One region of the Leptolyngbya sp. PL-A3 genome, then DNA from elsewhere that is predicted to be linked to it. Evidence: predicted binding sites of a transcription regulator. Region 1 holds the regulator's gene; the other holds the start of a gene.
The links. The regulator NtcA, encoded in region 1, controls nitrogen genes in cyanobacteria. The targets are predictions, from matches to a motif close to TTTGTANNNNNNNNTACAAA.
Positions count from the first base shown of each region.

Region 2: the regulator NtcA is predicted to act here: its motif matches at 1,323-1,342, upstream of NDI52_RS14145 (ferredoxin--nitrite reductase).

Region 1 is NZ_JAMPLB010000012.1:90,447-94,498, forward strand. It holds gene NDI52_RS11860 (pre-16S rRNA-processing nuclease YqgF) at 1-114, opposite strand, end outside; gene NDI52_RS11865 (DUF3084 domain-containing protein) at 306-1,712, opposite strand; gene ntcA (global nitrogen regulator NtcA) at 1,887-2,558, opposite strand; gene fabI (enoyl-ACP reductase FabI) at 3,168-3,944, shown strand.
Region 2 is NZ_JAMPLB010000016.1:63,595-67,646, reverse strand. It holds gene NDI52_RS14150 (HEAT repeat domain-containing protein) at 1-1,177, opposite strand, end outside; gene NDI52_RS14145 (ferredoxin--nitrite reductase) at 1,447-2,988, shown strand; gene NDI52_RS14140 (ABC transporter substrate-binding protein) at 3,123-4,052, shown strand, end outside.

The DNA of each region.
Region 1 (4,052 bases):
TGCCGGAATGACCTGATGCTCGACAATTAGCCCAGCGGCACTTCGGACGGCAACACCACACTTATCCCGGCCAGGGTCAAATCCGAGAATATAGAAATGATTTGCTTCGGTCATAGCCGGGTATGTTTGCGACAACAATTTTTTACAACGCTTTGCGCTTGAATCAGCCACGGTTGTTTTTGTGAGAGCCGCGCTCCGCGCGGCTCTCACAAAAACAACCAGATTTTAAGCGCTTGAAAAGCGCTGTAAGGGCGTAAAAACGACGATCGCACACACCCAAAAACCATACTCCATTCAGCCATGCCTTAAAACGATTCTGTACTAAAAAGGTCCTGTCCATTTTGGCGGGCTACCAGGTTCACCACAATCGGGTTAGGGCCACCCGTTAGGATCGGAGTTCTAGAGCGGGCTTGCACCTCGACCACACCACTCAGTTCTTGTAACGCCTGGAAAAAGCGACCGACTGTTTCGGGCTGCCCATCAGCGATTTGCAACTGGGTGTCGGTTAACACCCCGGCCTGACGCATGCGGAATTGAGCGGTGCGAATCAGAATATAGTATTGCTCGGTAAGCTGGGCTGCGGTGAGCCGCTCAGGGCTAAGATTGGAACTGGCCAACACGGCATTGCTGGGGAATAGCAACTCATTCAATGCTGTTGAAATAAAGACTTGAATACACGCTTCCCCTGCCAAAATACAGGGCTCTCCCACCACGTAATTACCCGCTGAGAGCACCTGCACGACGTATTCCTGGCGATCGCTCAATTGATTTAGCAAAGACTCCACCTGATTTGAGGTGACGGCTAACACCTGACGATCGACAGTGGTTGTACCCGGAATGAGCCGTAGCAGAGCGGCCCGGTTCGCGTTTTGGAGTAACTCCCGCACGACCTGAGGTGCACTATCGGGGTCAACAATTCGGACTAGATTCGCGCTCAACGGCTGGTTACGAAGCAATGCCACATTCCCCTGACGTAACCCCTGGAACTCGCGATCTAGATCTGCGATTGCCTGAGTCAAAATTGTGCGCTGAGTTTCCAGCGTACTCAACTGAGCTTCCCGTTCGGCAATCTGACGGTCGCGTTCGGCAATCTCCTGTTCGCGTTCGGCGATCTCCTGTTCGCGTTGGGCAATTTGCTGGTTGCGATCGCGCTGCAACTGGTTGATCTCGCTGCGTAACTGACGGGCCTGTTGCGTGACGCTCTGGAGCAGCCCGCGGGCCTCCTGGAAGCTGGCATCTACCTGTTGCAGCTGAGCTTCGGTGGAACTTAGACGTTGGCTCGTCTCCTTGAGCCGCTGCTCTCGAGCCTGGCTCTGGGCGATCGCCTGCTGTAACTCTCGATTTGTCTCCTGAAGCCGCCGCCGCGCCTGTTGCTGTTGTCTCAATGCCAAATCTCGCTCAGACTGAACCTCCTCCTGCTCCGTACGGGCCTGATCCAACTGTTCCCGAGCTGTCGCCAGGTCATCCTGAATCTGCTCCAGCTCAAAAACCCCTGTCCGTAGCTGATCACTGATCGCAAACAAGATACCAAAGGTCACCGCCGAAATCACGATACCCGTCAGGATAGTAATCAGGGTGGCCGTCTGCCGAGGCCGCAGGTTGAACAAACTGAGACGCGCTTTACCTACACGCATCCCAAGGCGATCGCCCACCGTGGCAATTACCGCCCCTAAAATCAAAATTGCTGCAATTAATACAAGCCCCGTGGTCATTCCCGGCTCTGTCTAATACAGCTACAGCCTACTGCATTCTGCTGAGTGTTTTGCGTGTAATTACGGGATGTGAAACGAGACTCTGTCAGGGAAGGGTGCAGTGCATCTTTCCTCAACGAAAAACAAAATTTTATGGAGGAGGGTTGTTTCACAGCCCTCCTCCATAAAATTGGGTTACGTAAACTGCTGGCTCAACGCCACCGGGTTGTAAACCGTAATTTTTTTCTTGTGGATTGAAATCATCTTGTCCGTCCGGAGTTCCCCAAGTAGGCGGGTAACGGTGACGCGGGTAGACCCGATGGCCTCGGCGATCGCCTGGTGCGACAACTTCAGGTCGATGGTGATCCCCTCCGGGGTCGGCACGCCAAAATCCCGGCAGAGAATGAGCAGGAAGCTGACCAATCGCGATCCCATATCCCGGTGGGCCAGGGTTTCAATCATCATTTCTGTTTGCAAAATCCGAGATGACAGACCCTTTAGCATCAACATAGATAGCTCTGGGTGCTCTTTCAAGGCTTTTTCTACCTGTTCGATGGGCACTGACAACAGTTCTGCGGGGGTAAAGGCGACAGCATGGTAAAAGCGATCGGCCCGCTGCCCAGTAATCAGTGACAACACACCAAACACACTATTTTCCCGTAGCAGCGCCACGGTGATCTCTTCCCCGGCTTCATACACCCGAGACAATTTGACTGCACCCTTCAACAAAAAGTACACACGCTCTGCCGGGTCTCCGGGGAAGAAGATGGTTTTGCCACGGTCGAAGGTCTCCACCATCGGCGGGAAAACACCACCACTTAATTGACGAAAGACATCCGCCAGAGGCTTATCTTGTGCCACAACCATTCCTCTCGTCCTGCCTAAACCGTAGTGAGGGGGCTAATCAAATCCTGCTTCAAGTCAGCAAAAGTTGACCGAATCATGACTTTAGAACACTTAAACTAACTTTAGAGCTAGTTTTTGTATCGAAAATTACGTTACAGAGCGAACTACCTCAAGTTACACCCCTGGTGCCCAAAAATATTGCCGTAGATTGGCTGCGATCGCATTATTTGCCAGAAGACAGAGGCCATAGACCTGAACCATGAGATTCACTTAATAGTGAATAATATCTCGTCAGAGTGTATTCTTTTATTAAAACTAAATTTTGAACGGATTAAATAACAATGAGCTATCTCTCCATAGCACTTTGTTATTTCATGTCTCTCCCAACCCAAAAATCAAATTTTGCTGCTGCTTTCTAGCGGCAAAATTAGGGCTCTGAATTGGGTGAAGTACGCAGCCAGTAGTAAAGGGAAAGGTTGGGCGTAAAGCACTCAACCTTTCCCTTTACTACTGGCTTGATGTGACAGCCAGAAAAGCGAGTTCCCGAAGTCTCCTCTCCGCCCCCTATCGCGACGATCCCTCTTTCTTGTATTCTGAAGGGCGCTTTATATTCCATACCTCCTCATTCCCATGCTGGATTTAACTGGAAAAAATGCCCTCGTAACTGGCATTGCCAATAACCGCTCCATCGCCTGGGGCATTGCCCAGCAACTCCACAAAGCGGGAGCCAACCTTGGCATCACCTATTTGCCCGACGAGAAGGGCCGTTTTGAAAAGAAGGTGGGAGAGCTGGTTGAGCCTTTGAACCCCTCTATCTTTGTTCCTTGTGACGTTCAAAACGAGGAGCAGGTGGTTGCCGCCTTCGACACCGTGCGCGACAAGTGGGGTCGTCTTGACATTCTGATTCACTGCCTGGCCTTTGCCAACAAAGAAGACCTGACTGGCGACTTTAGCAATGTCTCCCGAGGCAACTTCAATCTGGCGATGGAAGTCAGTGCCTACTCCCTGGTGCAACTGTGCCGGGCTGCCAAGCCTCTGATGACAGAGGGTGGCTCTGTCGTGACCTTGACTTACCTGGGCGGTGTGAAGGTCATTCCTAACTACAACATGATGGGGGTGGCAAAGGCTGCACTGGAAATGAATGTGCGCTACCTGGCCTCAGAGATGGGCCCCCAGAATATCCGTGTGAACGGCATTTCCGCTGGACCTATTCGCACTCTGGCTTCCTCAGCAGTCGGTGGCATTCTAGATATGATGCGTCATGTAGAAGAGGTTGCCCCTCTACGCCGCACAGTTACGCAAGAGGAGGTCGGAAATGCTGCAGCATTTCTGTGTAGCCCTCTAGCAAGTGGCATCACAGGCCAGATTATCTACGTGGATTCGGGTTACGAGATTATGGGGATGTAGGTGTTGAGACAGGGGGCCAAGGGAGCAGGGGAGCAGGGGGAATGGAGATAGATTCTAAATAGCTCGAGAATCTATTTCTAGAAGTGCGATCGCCCCCCATTGTCATAC
Region 2 (4,052 bases), on a different contig from region 1:
AAGAAACTTGAACCTGCTGTCGCAAATACTGAATCGCTTCATTTAAGGAAGCAGTAGGCCAATTTCTTAGAGCTGCAAGAGCGTGAAGTTGAACACTACGATCGCCATCCAACAACAAATGAATGAGGTGCTGCAAAGCATTGGGTTGACGCAATTGCCCTAAGCTATGGGCGATCGCCCGTCGTACTTCTGTTGTTTTTAGAACTGCATTATGACTCTGTAATGCCTCCAGCAGAATTTGATTTGCCGTTGGATGCAGATGCGCTGCGGTTAATCGTCCCAAAATAGCGATAATCTCTTGTGCTATGGCAGGGGCAGCAGTTGTTGAGAGTTCGCGCCATAAGCAATCTAGAGCAGCAGGATGATCAATCCAACTCAAGCTGCGAATCACATCGGGGCGAAGGGAATCTGGAGTGTAGGGCGATCGCAATACCTCATCTAGAGGGACGATTGCCACTTCATGCCCCAACCGCCCCAGAGTAAGAATTGCCTGACGACACACTTCTAAATTTAGATCTCTAAGCAGGGGAGCGATCAACGCCACTAGATCTTTGGGAGCTTGGTCATCCTTCCAAATGCTCAACCCGGCTACCGCAGCACGGCGAATTGCAGCGATGGGGTCGGTGAGCGCTTGCTTCAAAATGGGAAGCACAATTGGGTCATGGCTATAACTGAGGGCTTCAACGGCAAGGACGCGGATTGCTGTATCGGCCTCATTCGCCAGAGACAGCAGTAAAGGCAACGCATTTGGATGATGCATTTGCACCAGCACCAGGATGGCATGGGATCGCCCCTGCTTATCTTTCAGCAACAACTCCAATTGAGGTAATACCGCCTCTGGATGCTGGGCCAGAGCTGTGGCGCTGGCCTGACGGATATCGTCTGCATGGGTGGATTGCAGAATTTGTATCAAGGCTTGAAGGGCAAGTGGGTGAGCAATTTCCCCTAAGGTACGAACGATAAACCACATCAGATCATCGTCATCATCCGCCTCTTGAAGCAGGTTGAGGAGGGGGGCGATCGCTAATTCTCCGTAACGCTTAATAACTTTTGCAGCATCCCAGCGATGGGCAAAGTCTTCAGATTGAAGGCTTTCTAAAGCCGTTTCAAGGCTGAGAGGTAGGGGCTCCGAGGCAGCAGCGGTGTAGGAGCCGGAATAGGAAGAGGAGAACGTCATGGATTTCTCATAGCGGACGTTAAAGCGAGTCTACTGTGCAGAGGGGCAAAGGGGCATCGGCGATCGGCTCCTGTCAGCCTCCAAAAAGGGTGCATTATGCAAATCCTGCATGCAAATTCTGCATAACCGTCATAAAAGATGAACATTTGTAACGACTGTTACGAAATTACTTCTCGGGGATCCTTAATCTACAAATCAACAGGTTGCGCCAGAATCCAGATTCAATCAGGGTTTTAGCTTCCTATGTTGATAGCTCTAAAGGTGGAACCGTGACAGGCACACTTGCACCGCAGGGAACACTGAATAAATTTGAAAAGTTCAAGGCCGAGAAGGATGGGCTTCAGGTCAAGAACGAATTGGATCGGTTTGCAGAGATCGGCTGGGAAGCGATGGATGAAACCGATCGCGATCACCGACTCAAATGGTTAGGGGTATTTTTTCGTCCGGTGACCCCTGGCAAGTTCATGTTACGGTTGCGGATGCCGGCTGGAATCTTGACCAGCATGCAATTAAGAGTTCTCGCGGAAATTGTGCAGCGCTATGGCGATGATGGCAATGCTGACATCACCACACGGCAAAATCTGCAACTGCGGGGCATTCGCTTAGAGGATATTCCCGATATTTTCAACCGCCTGCAGGATGCTGGCCTGACCAGTGTGCAGTCGGGTATGGACAACGTTCGCAACATCACTGCGTCTCCCGTTGCTGGGTTGGATGCAGGCGAGTTAATGGATGTCCGAGACCTGGTGCAACAGGTGCAAGACATGATCACCAATGGGGGCGAGGGCAATGCCGAATTTACTAATCTTCCCCGAAAGTTCAACATCGCCATCGAAGGTGGACGCGACAACTCCATCCACGCGGAAATTAACGACGTTGCCTTTGTGCCGGCCTACCGAGCCGGAGAACTGGGGTTCAACGTGCTGGTGGGAGGCTTTTTCTCGGCCAAACGCTGTGAAGCGGCGATCCCGCTCGATGCCTGGGTACCTCCTCAGGAGGTCGTAGCTCTCTGCCGCGCCATTCTGGAAGTCTTCCGGGATCACGGCCCCCGGGCAAATCGTCAGAAAGCCCGTCTGATGTGGCTGATTGATGAAATTGGGCTTCAGTCCTTCCGCTCAATGCTAGAGCAACGCCTGGGTCAGACGTTGTTGACTGCCGCTGAGGAAGACGAAATCAATTGGGAAAAGCGGGACCACATTGGGGTCTATCCCCAAAAGCAAGAGGGACTGAACTATGCGGGATTGCACATCCCTGTAGGCCGTCTCTTTGCCAGCGATATGTTTGAGCTGGCGCGCTTAGCAGAGGTCTATGGTGCCGGAGAACTGCGCCTGACTCTGGAGCAGAACGTGATCATCCCCCATGTGCCGGCTTCTCGAGTGGAAGCGCTGCTGCAAGAGCCATTGTTAGAAAAGTTTTCTGTTTCGCCTGGCGGGTTGGAGCGATCGCTCGTTTCCTGTACCGGCGCACAGTTTTGTAACTTTGCGTTGATTGAGACCAAGAATCGGGCGATCGCCCTGATCCGCGAGCTAGAAACGGAACTGGCCCTCTCTCGTCCTGTCCGCATTCACTGGACAGGCTGCCCCAACTCCTGTGGTCAACCTCAAGTAGCCGACATTGGATTGATGGGCACCAAGATTCGCAAGAATGGCCAGACTGTTGAAGCGGTTGATATCTATATGGGAGGCAAGGTAGGCAAAGATGCCGCCCTCGGCTCCTGTGTGATGAAGGGCATTCCTTGTGACGAGTTGCGACCCGTATTACGCGATTTGTTGATGGAGCATTTTGCGGCTCAGCCCGCGGGTGCCTCCTGACGAGCGACTGAGAACTTCAACAGTACCTTTGACACGACCCTATCGTTCGATGTCTCAAACGGGTTCATCCCGTCTTGGGAACAGAGTTCTGTATCTTTTTTCGTTCATTTTCACCGAATTTCAGGAGTTCACTCATGTCCAAGGTATCGCGGCGTAATTTTCTCATCACCGCTGGGGCCAGTGCCGCAGCGACGATGTTAATTCACGGCTGTAGTTCGTCTAACAGCACCTCCAGTGCTTCTCCAGAAGCTTCTTCCTCCAGCCCCGTCGCGTCCATTGATGCCCCCGAAGTTACCACCGCCACCCTGGGCTTCATCGCGCTGACCGACTCTGCCCCCCTGATCATTGCTAAAGAAAAGGGAATTTTCGACAAGTACGGCATGACTGGTGTCAACGTGGTGAAGCAAGCCTCCTGGGGCACCACCCGAGACAACATCGTGTTGGGCTCTGGTGGTGGCGGCATTGATGGGGCACATATCCTCACCCCCATGCCTTACCTGATCACCACGGGTAAAGTGACCGATGGTAAGCCCGTGCCCATGTACATTCTGGCCCGTTTGAACACCAACGGTCAGGGCATTCAGCTCTCCAAGACCTACGAGGGTTTGAAAGTTGGCATGGACAGCACGCCCCTGAAGCAGGAGTTTGCCAAGGCGAAAGCAGGCGGTAAAGAGGTAAAAGTGGCCGTAACCTTCCCCGGTGGCACCCACGACCTGTGGATGCGCTACTGGTTGGCGGCTGGCGGGATCAACCCTGATACTGATGTTTCGACAATTGTGGTACCGCCGCCTCAAATGGTTGCCAACATTAAGACGGGCACTATGGAAGCCTTCTGCGTGGGCGAACCCTGGCCTTTGCAGACCGTGAACCAGGGCGTTGGCTATAGCGCACTGACCACGGGTGAACTGTGGAAAGACCACCCCGAAAAAGCTTTCGCCATGCGTGCTGACTGGGTTGACCAGCATCCGAAAGCGGCAAAAGCTATCTTAATGGCCGTTCTGGAAGCCCAGCAGTGGTGTGACAAGGACGAGAACAAGGAAGAAATGTGCAAGATTCTTGCTAAG